DNA from 3 places in the Variovorax sp. GW821-FHT09B05 genome. Region 3 is predicted to be linked to each of the others. Evidence: predicted binding sites of a transcription regulator. Region 3 holds the regulator's gene; each other region holds the start of a gene.
The links. The regulator sigma-54, encoded in region 3, starts transcription at its own class of promoters, with help from an activator protein. The targets are predictions, from matches to a motif close to TGGCANGNAANCTGCTTT.
Positions count from the first base shown of each region.

Region 1: nirB (nitrite reductase large subunit NirB) is a predicted target of sigma-54. The motif match lies at 1,948-1,965, and genes of this name have one in related genera.
Region 2: AC07RM_RS36775 (isopenicillin N synthase family dioxygenase) is a predicted target of sigma-54. The motif match lies at 2,503-2,520, and genes of this name have one in related genera.

Region 1 is NZ_JBWKPN010000012.1:197,603-201,896, forward strand. Features, by position in the region: gene AC07RM_RS28355 (MFS transporter) at 1-170, opposite strand, end outside; gene AC07RM_RS28360 (2-hydroxychromene-2-carboxylate isomerase) at 346-990, opposite strand; gene AC07RM_RS28365 (DUF1289 domain-containing protein) at 987-1,250, opposite strand; gene AC07RM_RS28370 (YbaK/EbsC family protein) at 1,247-1,747, opposite strand; gene nirB (nitrite reductase large subunit NirB) at 2,176-4,294, shown strand, end outside.
Region 2 is NZ_JBWKPN010000022.1:67,255-71,548, forward strand. Features, by position in the region: gene rutD (pyrimidine utilization protein D) at 1-502, shown strand, start outside; gene AC07RM_RS36760 (malonic semialdehyde reductase) at 499-1,095, shown strand; gene rutF (NADH-dependent FMN reductase RutF) at 1,107-1,643, shown strand; gene rutR (HTH-type transcriptional regulator RutR) at 1,654-2,349, opposite strand; gene AC07RM_RS36775 (isopenicillin N synthase family dioxygenase) at 2,556-3,557, shown strand; gene AC07RM_RS36780 (VOC family protein) at 3,563-3,949, shown strand; gene AC07RM_RS36785 (BMP family ABC transporter substrate-binding protein) at 4,033-4,294, shown strand, end outside.
Region 3 is NZ_JBWKPN010000021.1:50,585-54,878, forward strand. Features, by position in the region: gene lptA (lipopolysaccharide transport periplasmic protein LptA) at 1-346, shown strand, start outside; gene lptB (LPS export ABC transporter ATP-binding protein) at 343-1,137, shown strand; gene AC07RM_RS36060 (RNA polymerase factor sigma-54) at 1,168-2,757, shown strand; gene AC07RM_RS36065 (phospholipase D family protein) at 2,768-4,294, shown strand, end outside.

The sequences.
Region 1 (4,294 bases), on a different contig from region 3:
CCGCTGAAGAACTGCTTCGCGATGATCGCCGCGAGCGAACCGTAGAGGTAGAAGTCGTACCACTCGAACACGGTTCCCAGCGAAGAAGCGAAGATGACCTTCTTCTCCTCCGCCGACATGGGCCGGGGGGCCGGATGCGGCACTCCCCGTGAATCTAGTGTGGCTGCCATTGATCGTCTCCTGTGTATGCGTTCATGCGGCGCCCGAATTCGGGACCGTGGGGCATTCTTGGAGGCGCGACTGACCCGAGCCTTTCGCGAAACTGAACGGGCGCTTACGGATTAAGGTGAAACCCTCGACGCACGTTTCAGCCTGTAAGAAATGCAGCGTGGCTGCTGCGGATGCTCAGTTTTTGCTGCTGCGCAGCAGGGCCGGACGCTGGTCGGCCTCGGCCCATTGCGGGCCGTCGAACCAGGCATCGCCCGCGAGGTAGGCGCGCAGCATCGCGAGGCCGTCGAAGCCCCAGAACAGCCGGCCGTCGACCGCATAGGCCGGCGTGCCGAACACGCCGAGCGCGATCGCATCCGCGGTGTTGCGCTGGAGCAGGGCCTTGCTCTCGTCGCTGCCGGCATCGCGACGCGGTTGCAGTTGCGCGGTGAGCGCGGCCAGCCGCGCGGGGTCGGCCGCCTCGAGGCCGCCGCGCCAGACGTGGCGGAAGACGGTCTCGGCCACCAGCCGGCTCACGCGGCCGTCGTCGGAGGCGGAGAGCGCGAGCCGCAGGTGCGCGAGCGGGTTGTAGGGATGCGAGGCCGGCATCGCGATCTCGATGCCGTGCTGGTGGCCCAGCCACAGCACGTGGCGGTAGGTCCAGCCGCGCTTGGCGGGAATCTCGGCCGGCCCGAGCTGGCCGTGCGCCTTGAGCACCGCGCCAAGCAGCACCGGGCGGTAGTCCACGCTGTAGCTCAGGCCCTCGAGCGTTTGCGGCAGCTGCTCGAACGCGAGGTAGGCATAGGGCGAGATGAAGTCCAGGTAGAAGTCGATGTGCTTCATGCGTCGATGTCTCCGATGGCCGGCGCCCGCCAGATGCCGGCCCGGGCCCGCCACTCTATCGCGCGCCAGACCTGCCGCCGCTCGTCGTCCTCCATGCGGCTCCAGCCCGCGATCTCGGGGATGGTGCGCAGGCAACCCTCGCAGAAGCCGCTGAGCCGGTCCATGCGGCACACCGAGCTGCAGGGCGAGGGCACCGGCTCGGCCAGCCCCCGCAGTTCCGCGGCGCGGTCGGCCAGGGCCTGCGCTTCGGCGACGTTCACGCCGCGGCCACCACCACGTCGGCCACCGGCGCGCCCGTGAGCGTCTCGAGGTCGTGCGGACGCAGCTGGAACACCGCATGCGGATGGCCCGCGGCGGCCCAGATCTCCTCGAAGCGGAACAGCTCGCGGTCGATCAGCACCACGGGCTTCGTGACATGGCCCACGGGCGACACGCCGCCGATGGTGAAGCCGGTGCGCGCCTTCACGAAGTCGGCGTCGGCACGGCCGGTCTTGCCGACGATCGCATCGACCTTCTTCTCGTCGACGCGCCGGTCGCCCGAGGTGATGACCAGCACCGCGACCTCGTCGCTCTTGCGCCGGAAGATGATGCTCTTGGCGATCTGGCCGACCGCGATGCCGAGCGCGTCGGCCGCCTGCTGCGCGGTGCGGCAGGCGTCGTCGAGCATGCGCGGCGCATGCGGGTGGCCGGCGTCCTGGAGCACGCGCGCGACGCGCTGGACACCGTCGGGAAGGGAATGGAGTTCGGAGCCGCACATGGCTTGGGTCTTCGGAGGTTCGTGGGGGCGTGCGCCCCGCGTTGCAGGCACCCGAGCATACGAAAAAGCCCCGGGCCCGGCGCCGCCGCCGCGCGGCCACCCTTTCGGGCACCGCACCAATGCGGGCAGCACCGCACCGCGGCCGCGCCACTTTGGGTGCGATTGCGGTGCGCGCACGGGCCGCCACCGGTCTTTTTCGGCGGCATGGATATTGCTCGACCCCATCGCGGACCTCCCGGCCTGGGTGGGTCCGCAGTGCCTCCGCTAACGACGGCGGGGTTCGAGCGAGCCGATGGCGATGAGCCGCCGGATTCGTTTGTCCATCCGATTATTCGCATCCGTTCCGTCGCGGAGGCCCCCTGCCGCTGTCGCCCCGACAGCCCCGGTGGCCTGCATCCGAGGACCGGCTGCCCCCGCAGGACCTCAGCATGAAAATCGCAGTCATCGGCCACGGCATGGTCGGCCACAAGTTCCTCGAGCAGCTCCACGCGCTCGGCATTCCCGGCGCGGAAGTCACCGTCCTGTGCGAGGAGCCCCGGCCGGCCTACGACCGGGTGCACCTGTCCGAATTCTTCGCGGGCAAGACGGCCGAAGACCTCTCGCTGGTCGAGCCCGGCTTCTTCGAGCGCAGCGGCTTCACGCTGCGCCTGGCCGCGCGCGCGGTGGCGGTCGAGCGGCGCAACAACACCGTCACCACGGCCGACGGCGAGGTCGTGGCCTACGACAAGCTGGTGCTGGCCACCGGCTCCTTTCCCTTCGTGCCCGCGGTGCCGGGCCGCGACCGGCCCCACTGCTTCGTCTACCGCACCATCGAGGACCTCGAGGCGATGAAGGAATGCGGCGCGCGCTCGCGCAGCGGCGTGGTGGTGGGCGGCGGCCTGCTCGGCCTCGAATGCGCGAAGGCGCTGCGCGACATGGGCCTCGAGACCCACGTGGTGGAGTTCGCGCCGCGGCTGATGGCGGTGCAGGTCGACGAGGGCGGCGGCCGCGCGCTGCGCGAGAGCATCGAGGCGCTGGGCCTGCACGTGCACACCGGCCGCAACACGGTGGAGATCGTCGACGGCGCCGCCGCGCGCCATCGCATGGTGTTCGCCGACGGCAGCTACCTCGAGACCGACATGATCGTGTTCTCGGCCGGCATCCGCCCGCGCGACGAGCTCGCGCGCCAGTGCCTGCTGGCCGTGGGTCCGCGCGGCGGCGTGGCGGTCGACGACCACTGCCGCACCAGCGACCGCAACGTCTACGCGATCGGCGAATGCGCCTCGTGGAACGAACAGACCTTCGGCCTGGTCGCGCCCGGCTACGACATGGCGCGCGTGGCGGCGCGCCACATCGCGGGCGAGCACGAGGCCGCCTTCACCGGCGCCGACATGAGCACCAAGCTCAAGCTGATGGGCGTGGACGTGGCGAGCATCGGCGACGCGCACGGCAGGACGCCGAAGTCGCGCGCCTACCAGTTCATCGACGAGCGCAAGAAGGTCTACAAGAAGATCGTCGTCAGCGAGGACGGCAAGCTGCTGCTCGGCGCCGTGCTCGTGGGCGATGCCGCCGAATACGGCACCCTGCTGCAGATGGCGCTCAACGGCATCGCACTGCCGGAAGATCCCGAGTTCCTGATCCTGCCCTCGAGCGACGGCAAGGCGAAGCCGGGCCTGGGCGTCGAGGCCCTGCCCGACAGCGCGCAGATCTGCTCGTGCAACGACGTCAGCAAGGGACAGATCTGCGAGGCCGTGGGCCAGGGCGCCTGCACCCCGGCCGCGATGAAGGCCTGCACCAAGGCCGGCGCCACCTGCGGCGGCTGCGTGCCGCTGGTCACGCAGGTCATGAAGATGGAGATGGCCAGGCGCGGCATGGCCGTCGACAACCACCTCTGCGAGCATTTCCCCTATTCGCGCCAGGAGCTCTACCACCTGATCCGCGTGGGCGAGATCCGCAGCTTCGCCGACCTGCTCGCCAGGCACGGCAAGGGCCTGGGCTGCGACATCTGCAAGCCCGTGGCCGCGAGCATCTTCGCCTCGTGCTGGAACGAGTTCGTGCTCAAGAAGGACCTGGCCGCGCTGCAGGACAGCAACGACTACTTCCTCGGCAACATCCAGAAGGACGGCACCTATTCGGTGGTGCCGCGCATGCCGGGCGGCGAGGTCACGCCCGACGGGCTGATCGCGGTCGGCCAGGTGGCGAAGAAGCACGGCCTCTACACCAAGATCACCGGCGGCGCGCGCGTGGACATGTTCGGCGCGCGCGTCGAGCAGCTGCCCGCGATCTGGGAGGAGCTGATCGCGGCCGGCTTCGAGTCGGGCCATGCCTACGGCAAGTCGCTGCGCACGGTGAAGAGCTGCGTCGGCTCGACCTGGTGCCGCTACGGCGTGGACGACAGCGTGGGCCTCGCGGTCGAGCTCGAGAACCGCTACAAGGGCCTGCGCGCGCCGCACAAGATCAAGTTCGGCGTCTCGGGCTGCACGCGCGAATGCGCCGAGGCACAGGGCAAGGACGTGGGCGTGATCGCCACCGACAAGGGCTGGAACCTCTACGTCTGCGGCAACGGCG
Region 2 (4,294 bases), on a different contig from region 3:
CGACGCACCCGCGCGCATCGCGAGCCTGGTGCTCGTCAACGCGTGGGCCCGCCCCAATCCGCATTCGGCGCGCTGCTTCGATGCGCGGCTCGCGTTGCTCGGCGCCTGCGGCGCGCGCGCCTATGTCGAGGCGCAGCCGATCTTCCTGTACCCCGCGGCCTGGGCCGCCGAGCATGCGCAGCGCGTGGCCGACGAGGTCGACCATGCCTTCGCGCACTTTCCGGGCGAAGCCAACATGCGCGCGCGCATCGGCGCGCTGCGCGCCTTCGACGTGGCCGCGCGCCTCGGCGAGATCGCCGCGCCCGCGCTGATCGCGGCCGCCAAGGACGACGTGCTCGTGCCCTGGACCTGCTCGCAGCACCTGGCCGACGGCCTGCGCGACGTCACGCTCGACTTCGTCGCGCATGGCGGCCATGCCCACAGCGTGACCGAGGCCGCGGCCTTCAACCGCGGCCTGCTCGATTTCCTCTCGCGGGTCGCCGCACCCGCCGCCATCGCATGACCACTTCCACTTCGCTCGACGACGCGGCGCTCGCGCTGCTCTTCACCGCCGCGCGCAGCCACAACGGCTGGACCGGCGAACCGGTGTCCGACGCGCAGCTGCGGCAACTGCATGCGCTCGCCAGCCTCGGCCCGACCTCGGCCAACTGCTCGCCCGCGCGCTTCGTGTTCGTGCGCACGCCCGAAGGCAAGGCAAGGCTCGCGCCCGCGCTGTCCAAGGGCAACCTCGAGAAGACGATGAGCGCGCCCGTCACCGTCATCGCCGCCTGGGATCGCAGGTTCTACGACCGGTTGCCCACGCTGTTCCCGCATGCCGATGCACGCAGCTGGTTCACCGGCAGCCCCGAGGCCGCGCACGAGACGGCCTTCCGCAATGCCAGCCTGCAGGCCGGCTACCTGCTGCTGGCGGCGCGCGCGCTCGGGCTCGACGCGGGCCCGATGTCGGGCTTCGACAAGGCCAAGGTCGACGCCGCCTTCTTCGAAGGCAGCGACTGGACCGTCAACTTCCTCATCAACCTCGGCCACGGCGACGCGTCGAAGCTGTTCGGGCGCCTGCCGCGCCTGGGCTTCGACGAGGCCTGCGTGCTGGCCTGAAAGCCCTCGGCATGCAACACGCCATGGCCTGCGCTCCGATGCCCGCCGGTTTGCCATCCGGCCTGCAGAAAGCCGACTACCGCAACGCGATGGCGCGACTCGGCGCGGCCGTCAACATCATCACCACCGACGGTCCCGCGGGCCGCGCCGGCTTCACGGCCTCGGCCGTCTGCAGCGTGACCGACGAGCCGCCGACCCTGCTCGTGTGCCTCAACCGCTCGGCCTCGGTGTACCCGGCCTTCAAGGCCAACGGCGTGCTGTGCGTGAACGTGCTCGCCGCGGGCCACCAGTCGCTGTCCGCGCTGTTCGGCGGCCGCACGCCGATGGACGAGCGCTTCGCCGCCGGCCGCTGGCGCCGCGATGCCACCGGCTCGCCGATGCTCGAGGACGCGGCCGTCTCCTTCGACTGCCGCGTGATGCACGCCACCAGCGCGGGCACGCACGACGTGCTGTTCTGCGAAGCCGTGGCCATCGCCATCGGCGGCGCGGCGCAGGGGCTGATCTACTTCGATCGGCGTTATCACGAGATCGCGGCGCCGCCGCACTGAAGCCGCGAACTCAACGCGGCTCGATGCCCTGCAGCACGATGCGCTGCACGTTCTCCACGGTGCGCTCGAAGAAGCCCTCGTCTTCCAGCGTGTGACCCGACAGCGCCTGCACCTGCACGCCGAAGTCGGCGTAGTGCTGCGTGATCGCCCACAGCGCGAAGATCAGGTGCGGCGGATCGACCGGCGCGAGCTTGCCGGCCTCGACCCAGGCGCGGATCACTTCGGATTTCTTCTCCACCAGCGTGCGCAGCTCGCGATCGAGCTCGTCGCGCAGCAGCGGCGCGCCCTGGATCATCTCGAGGCAGAACAGGCGCGAGGCATCGGGCCGGTCGCGCGAGATCACGAGCTTGCGGCGGATGTAGTCGCCGATCGCCTCGCGCGGATCCTGCTCGGCGCTGAAGCCGCGCAGCGGCTCGAGCCACAGCGCGAGCAGGTCGCGCAGCACGTTGACGTAGAGCTCTTCCTTGTTCGCAAAGTAGTAGAGCAGGTTGCTCTTCGACACGTCGGCGCGCGCGGCCACCTGGTCGATCGAGGTGCCGTGCAGCCCGAAGCGCGAGAACAGCCCGAGCGCCGCACCCAGGATCGCGCTGCGCTTGTTCTCGATCTGGCGCAGCCGCCGGTTCACCGCCGACGCGCTGCGCACGGCGGGCTTGCGGCTCGGCTTCTCGCTGTGGCTGGCCGCGGCCAGCGCCTTGGTCTTCGGCATCTTCCCTCGCTCTTTCTGTCTTCGTCGGTCGTTGGTTCGGAACGCGCACCACTGTAAGGCCGCGATGCATCGCACCGCGTCGCGCCGGTGTTGACCAGGCCTCGGCGCGCACCATGCTGACGCGACGAAAGCGATTTGTCCATTTGGTCCAACTGGCACAGACGTTGCATGGCGAAAGGCATGCCAAGCCCATGGAGCCATTCGCCATGACCCTGCTGTCCGTTCCCATCATCGATCTCGCGCCGTACTTCGCCGGCACCGCCGAAGGCAAGGCCGAGGTCGCGCACAAAGTCGACGAAGCCTGCCGCAGCATCGGCTTCCTCGTGATCACCAACCACGGCATCGCACCCGAGCTGATCGAACGCGTGGCCTCGCTGTCGCGGCGCTTCTTCGAGCTGCCCCTGGCCGAGAAGCGCAAGGTCGACCGCCCGCGCGAGGACGCGGTGCGCGGCTACAGCGCGGTCGGCGAGGAAGGCCTCTCGTACAGCCTCGAGGAAGCGGCACCGGGCGACCTCAAGGAGTCGTTCTCGATCGGCCCCTCGAACGTGCCCGACGACGACTACCACCGCGGTCCCGCCGCAGGCCCGCACTTCGAGCCCAACAGCTGGCCGCCGATCGAGGGCTTCCGCGAAGCCTACGAGGGCTACTTCGAGGCGATGAGCGATCTCTCGCGCTCGCTGATGCGCGTGTTCGCGCTCGGCCTCGCGCTGCCCGAGCGCTTCTTCGACGACAAGATCGACCGCCACATCAGCATGTTCCGCGTGCTGAGCTATCCGCCGCAGCGCGAGCAGCCGCTGCCGGGCCAACTGCGCGCGGGCGCGCACAGCGACTACGGCAGCCTCACCATCGTGCTGCCCGACGACAAGGGCCTGCAGGTGTTCAACAAGGCCGGCCAGTGGGTCGACGTGCCGCAGGTCGAGGGCGGCCTGGTCGTCAACATCGCCGACCTGATGATGCAGTGGACCAACGACCAGTGGGTGTCGACGCTGCACCGCGTGATCAACCCGCCCTTCGAGGTGGCGAGCACCAACCGCCGGCAGTCGCTGGTGTTCTTCCACCAGCCCAACTACGACGCGATGGTCGAGTGCCTGCCGAGCTGCCTCGCGCCCGGCGAACAACCGAAGTACGCGCCGATCTCCTCGGGCGACCACCTGACCTCGAAGTTCGTCAAGCAGACGACCTTCGGCGGCACCAAGGTGACGGCGTAGAGCACATGGCCCACCTGTCCTACGTCAACGTCTTCGCGAAGGACGTGGTCGCGCTCAGCGGCTTCTACCAGCGCGTGTTCGGCTTCCCCGAGATCGAGGCGATCCGATCGCCGATCTTCCGCGGCCTCGACACCGGCAAGTCGAGCCTGGGCTTCAACGCGCTCGATGTCTACGAACTGCTGCAGCTCGCCGAGTTCGCCGACACGCGCGGCGTGAAGTTCCTGCTCAACATCGACGTCGACAGCCAGGACGAGGTCGACCGGATGGTGCCGATCGCGCTCGAGGCCGGCGCCACGCTCGTCAAGGCGCCCTACCGCACCTACTACGACTGGTACCAGTCGGTGCTGCTCGATCCCGAGGGCAACGTGTTCCGCATCAACTTCATGCTGTGACGCGCCCGCGGCCTCCTCGCGCCTGCTCGCTCTCCTTCTTCTTCCCGGCCCCTTCCGCCATGCCTCTCTCGAAAGGTTGCTCCATGCCGCGCACTCCCGTTTCCTGCCTCGCCCTGACCTTCGCGGCGGGCGCAGCGTCCCTCGCGGCGCTGCCCGCGGCCGCCGCCGATGGCTTCACGCTCAAGGACAAGCCCAAGATCGCGATGCTCTACTTCGGCCCCAAGAACGACGGCGGCTGGACCCAGGCCTTCGACGAAGCGCGCGTGAAGATCGAGAAGGAACTCGGCCAGAAGATCCAGTTCGTCGAGAACGTGCCCGAGGACGCCTCGGCCATCAAGCCCGCGG
Region 3 (4,294 bases):
TGCCGACAACGTCAAGTTCATCCGCCGCGCCGTCATGCGCCGCCTGGTCGGCGCCACGCCCAACGACGAGAGCAGCGGCGCGCTGATCGTCTACGACCAGAGCAACGACACCTACACCGTCAACGGCTCGACCGTGCCGCCCAACGCCGGCGTGTCGGCGCCAGGTGGCGGTGGCCGCGTCAAGGCCATCCTCACGCCGAAGTCGGCCGCGCCCGCCGCACCGGGTGCGCCCGGCGCCTCGGCGCCGGCCACGCGCCGTCCCGCGGCCCCGGCACCCACGCCGGCACCGGGCGCCGGACTGCGCTCCACCACCACGCTGAGCGGCGAAGGGGAAGAACGCAAGTGATCGAAGCCGCCGGAACCCAGGAAGCCAACGGCGTGCCGGGCAGCCGCCTCGTCGCGCGCGGCCTGCAGAAGAGCTATGGCAGCCGCAAGGTGGTCAAGGACGTCTCGCTCGACGTGCAGAAGGGCGAAGTGGTCGGACTGCTCGGGCCCAACGGCGCCGGGAAGACCACCTCGTTCTACATGATCGTCGGGCTGGTGCGCGCCGACGCGGGCGAGATCTCCATCGACGGCGAGCCGATCGCCCACATGCCGATCCACCGCCGCGCGCGCATGGGCCTGAGCTACCTGCCGCAGGAGGCCTCGATCTTCCGCAAGCTCACGGTCGAGGAGAACGTGCGCGCGGTGCTCGAGCTGCAGCGCGAGCCCGATGCCAACGGCCGGCCGCAGGCGCTGTCGAAGCAGCGCATGGAAGAGCGCCTGTCGGAGCTGCTGGCCGACCTGCGCGTCGACCACCTGCGCGATTCGCCCGCGCTCGCGCTGTCGGGCGGCGAACGCCGCCGCGTCGAGATCGCGCGCGCGCTGGCCACCCAGCCGCGCTTCATCCTGCTCGACGAACCCTTCGCCGGCATCGACCCGATCGCGGTGATCGAGATCCAGCGCATCATCAGCTTCCTGAAGGAACGCGGCATCGGCGTGCTGATCACCGACCACAACGTGCGCGAGACGCTGGGCATCTGCGACCACGCCTTCATCATCAGCGACGGCCATGTGCTGGCACAGGGCACGCCCTCGGAGATCGTCGACAACGCCGAAGTGCGCCGGGTCTACCTGGGCGAGCACTTCCGGATGTGATGACCCTCGTGCAAGTCATTTCCTGAGGGCATGAAACAAGGCTTGTCGCTGCGCGTTTCGCAGCATCTCGCGCTGACGCCTCAGCTGCAGCAGTCGATCCGGCTGCTGCAGCTCTCCACGCTCGAACTGAGCCAGGAGGTCGAGCAGATGCTCGACGAGAACCCCTTCCTCGAGCGCACCGCCGAGGAAGCCGCGCGCGAGGAGTTCGGCCTCGACGCCGCCGACACGCCCGCGCCGCGCGAGGACACCGAGCGCGAGGCAGAGAGCGACTACGCGAGCGCCGCGCCTTCGACTTCGACCACGTCCACCGAGACCGCCTCGTCGTCCGAGGCCGAGCCGGCCCTCGACTCGCCCGAGCGCGAGCCCGACTGGGAAGGCGACGGCACCGTCGACATGGCGCCCGACGACAGCGAGTGGGGCAGCGACGCGCCCGCGCGCAACAACAGCAGCACCGGCGACGACGAGCGCGCCGATGCCACCGAGCTCGCGCGCAGCCAGGAATCGCTGCAGTCCTTCCTGCACCGCCAGGCGCTGAGCCTGCGGCTCAACGAGAACGACAGCGCCGCGCTGCGCTTCTTGATCGAGTCGCTCAACGACGACGGCTACCTCGAGGATTCGCTGCCGGCGCTGGCCTCGGGCCTCGCTGGCGACGACAACGACCAGTTCGACGAACTGGTGCACCACTTCCAGGTCGCGCTCGGCCTGCTGCAGAGCCTGGAGCCCGCGGGCGTGGGCGCGCGCGACCTCGGCGAATGCCTCGCGATCCAGCTGCGCGCGCTGGCTGACGAGGACGAGACCGAGGAAGAAGAGCTGGTGCGCAAGACCGCGCTCGCCATCTGCAAGCAGCCGATGGAGTTGCTCGCGCGGCGCGACTTCAAGCGCCTGGCCACGCTCACGCGCACCAACGAGGAACTGGTGCGTTCGGCGCTGCAGATCATCGCGCGGCTCGAACCCAAGCCGGGCCGCCGCTTCGTCGACGTCGAACGCAACATCGTCATCCCCGACGTGATCGTCACCAAGACCGGCCGCGGCACCAACGTGAAGTTCCGCGTCATGCTCAACCCCGAGGTGATGCCGCGGCTGCGCGTGCACGACATCTATGCCGGCGCGCTCAAGTCGCACAAGGGCGAGGGCAGCCAGGCGCTGTCGCAGCGGCTGCAGGAGGCGCGCTGGTTCATCAAGAACATCCAGCAGCGCTTCGACACCATCCTGCGCGTGAGCAACGCCATCGTCGAGCGGCAGAAGAGCTACTTCGTGCACGGCGAGCTCGCGATGCGCCCGCTGGTGCTGCGCGAGATCGCCGACGAGCTCGGGCTGCACGAGTCCACCATCTCGCGCGTGACCACCGCCAAGTACATGTCGACGCCCTTCGGCACGGTCGAGCTCAAGTACTTCTTCGGCTCGGCGCTGGGCACCGAGACCGGCGGCAATGCCTCGAGCACCGCGGTGCGCGCGCTGATCAAGCAGTTCGTCGGTTCGGAGAGCGTGAAGAAGCCGCTGTCGGACAGCCAGATCTCCGAGATGCTCAAGGAGCAGGGCATCGAGTGCGCGCGCCGCACCGTCGCCAAGTACCGCGAGGCGCTGCGCATCGCGCCCGCCAACCTGCGCAAGGCCCTGTAGAAAGTCCCCGATGGCCCGACGCCTGCTGTCGCGCTGTGGGCCCTGGGTGTTCGCCATCGCGGCCGCGCTGCTGGCCGCCGGTTGCGCCACCTTGCCCGACGAAGCTCCGCGCGCCCCCGCCAAGGCCATCGCCGTGTCGAAGGACACCGCGCTCGGGCGCATCGCGCTGGCCGCGCAGCCCGACCCCGACCTCAGCGGCTTTCGCCTCATGCCGGGCGGCGACTTCGCCTTCGACACCCGCATCCAGCTCGCGCGCCGGGCCCAGCGCACGCTCGACGTCCAGTACTACCAGATCGAGAACGACGAGACCGGTCGCTACCTGCTGCGCACCCTGCGCGATGCCGCGCAGCGCGGCGTGCGGGTGCGCGTGCTGATGGACGACCTCTACACCGCGGGCGAGGACGAGCTGCTGCGCGGCTTCGCGGCCACGCCCAACGTCGAGCTGCGCCTGTTCAACCCCTTCCCGGCCGGCCGCGGCAGCCTGCTCGCGCGCTTCACCGCCTCGCTGTTCGACTTCAGCCGCGTCAACCGGCGCATGCACAACAAGCTGTTCATCGCCGACGGCGCGATGGCCGTGGCGGGCGGGCGCAACATCGGCAACCAGTACTTCCGGCGCACCGCGGGCGAGAACTTCATCGACCTCGACACCTTCGTGACGGGCGCGCTGGTCCCGCGCCTGGGCAGCCTGTTCGACCAGTACTGGAACAGCCCCTACGTGCGGCCCGTCGAATCGGTGGTGGCGAGCGCGCTGCCTGCCGACGAACTGCAACGCCGCTTCGAGGCCGCCACCGGCCCCGACACCACGCCGCCGCCGCCGAAGCCCGCGCCCAACGACCTGCTGGGCTACGGCCCGATCGCCGAGGACCTCGACGCTGGCCGGCTCGGCCTGATCTGGACCACCGCCGAGGCCTATGCCGATTCGCCCGATCGCGTGATCGGCAAGACCGCCTCGTACGGCGGCGTGCCGCTGCTCGACGTCGACAGCGTGCGCTACAACGTGGTCGAGCAGATGCGTCGCGCGCGCAGCGAGGTGACCATCGTCTCGCCCTACCTGATCCCCGGCGCCGCGGGGCTCGAGGTGATGAACGAGATCCGCCGGCGCCAGGTGAAGATCAGCGTGGTGACCAACTCGCTCGCCGCCACCGACGAGCCGCTGGTGCACACCGCCTACCGCCGCTACCGGCCCGAGATGCTGCGCCTGGGCGCCGAGCTCTACGAACTCAGCACCAACCGCACCCGCCGCAGCGTGCGGCTGGGCCTGTTCGGCACCTCGGTCGGCCGGCTGCATGCCAAGTCGGCGGTGATCGACCAGCGCATCCTGTTCGTCGGCTCGATGAATTTCGACCCGCGCTCCGAGGTCCACAACACCGAGATCGGCCTGTTCATCCGCAGCCCCGAGATGGCGCAGCAGGCGCTGAAGCTGCTCGAGGTGCTCAAGCAGCAGGGCGCCTACAGGCTGCGCTTCGCCGAAGGCAGCGACTCGCGCCTGGAGTGGGTCAGCGAGGAGGCCGGCAAGACCACGGTGCTGAGCGAGGAG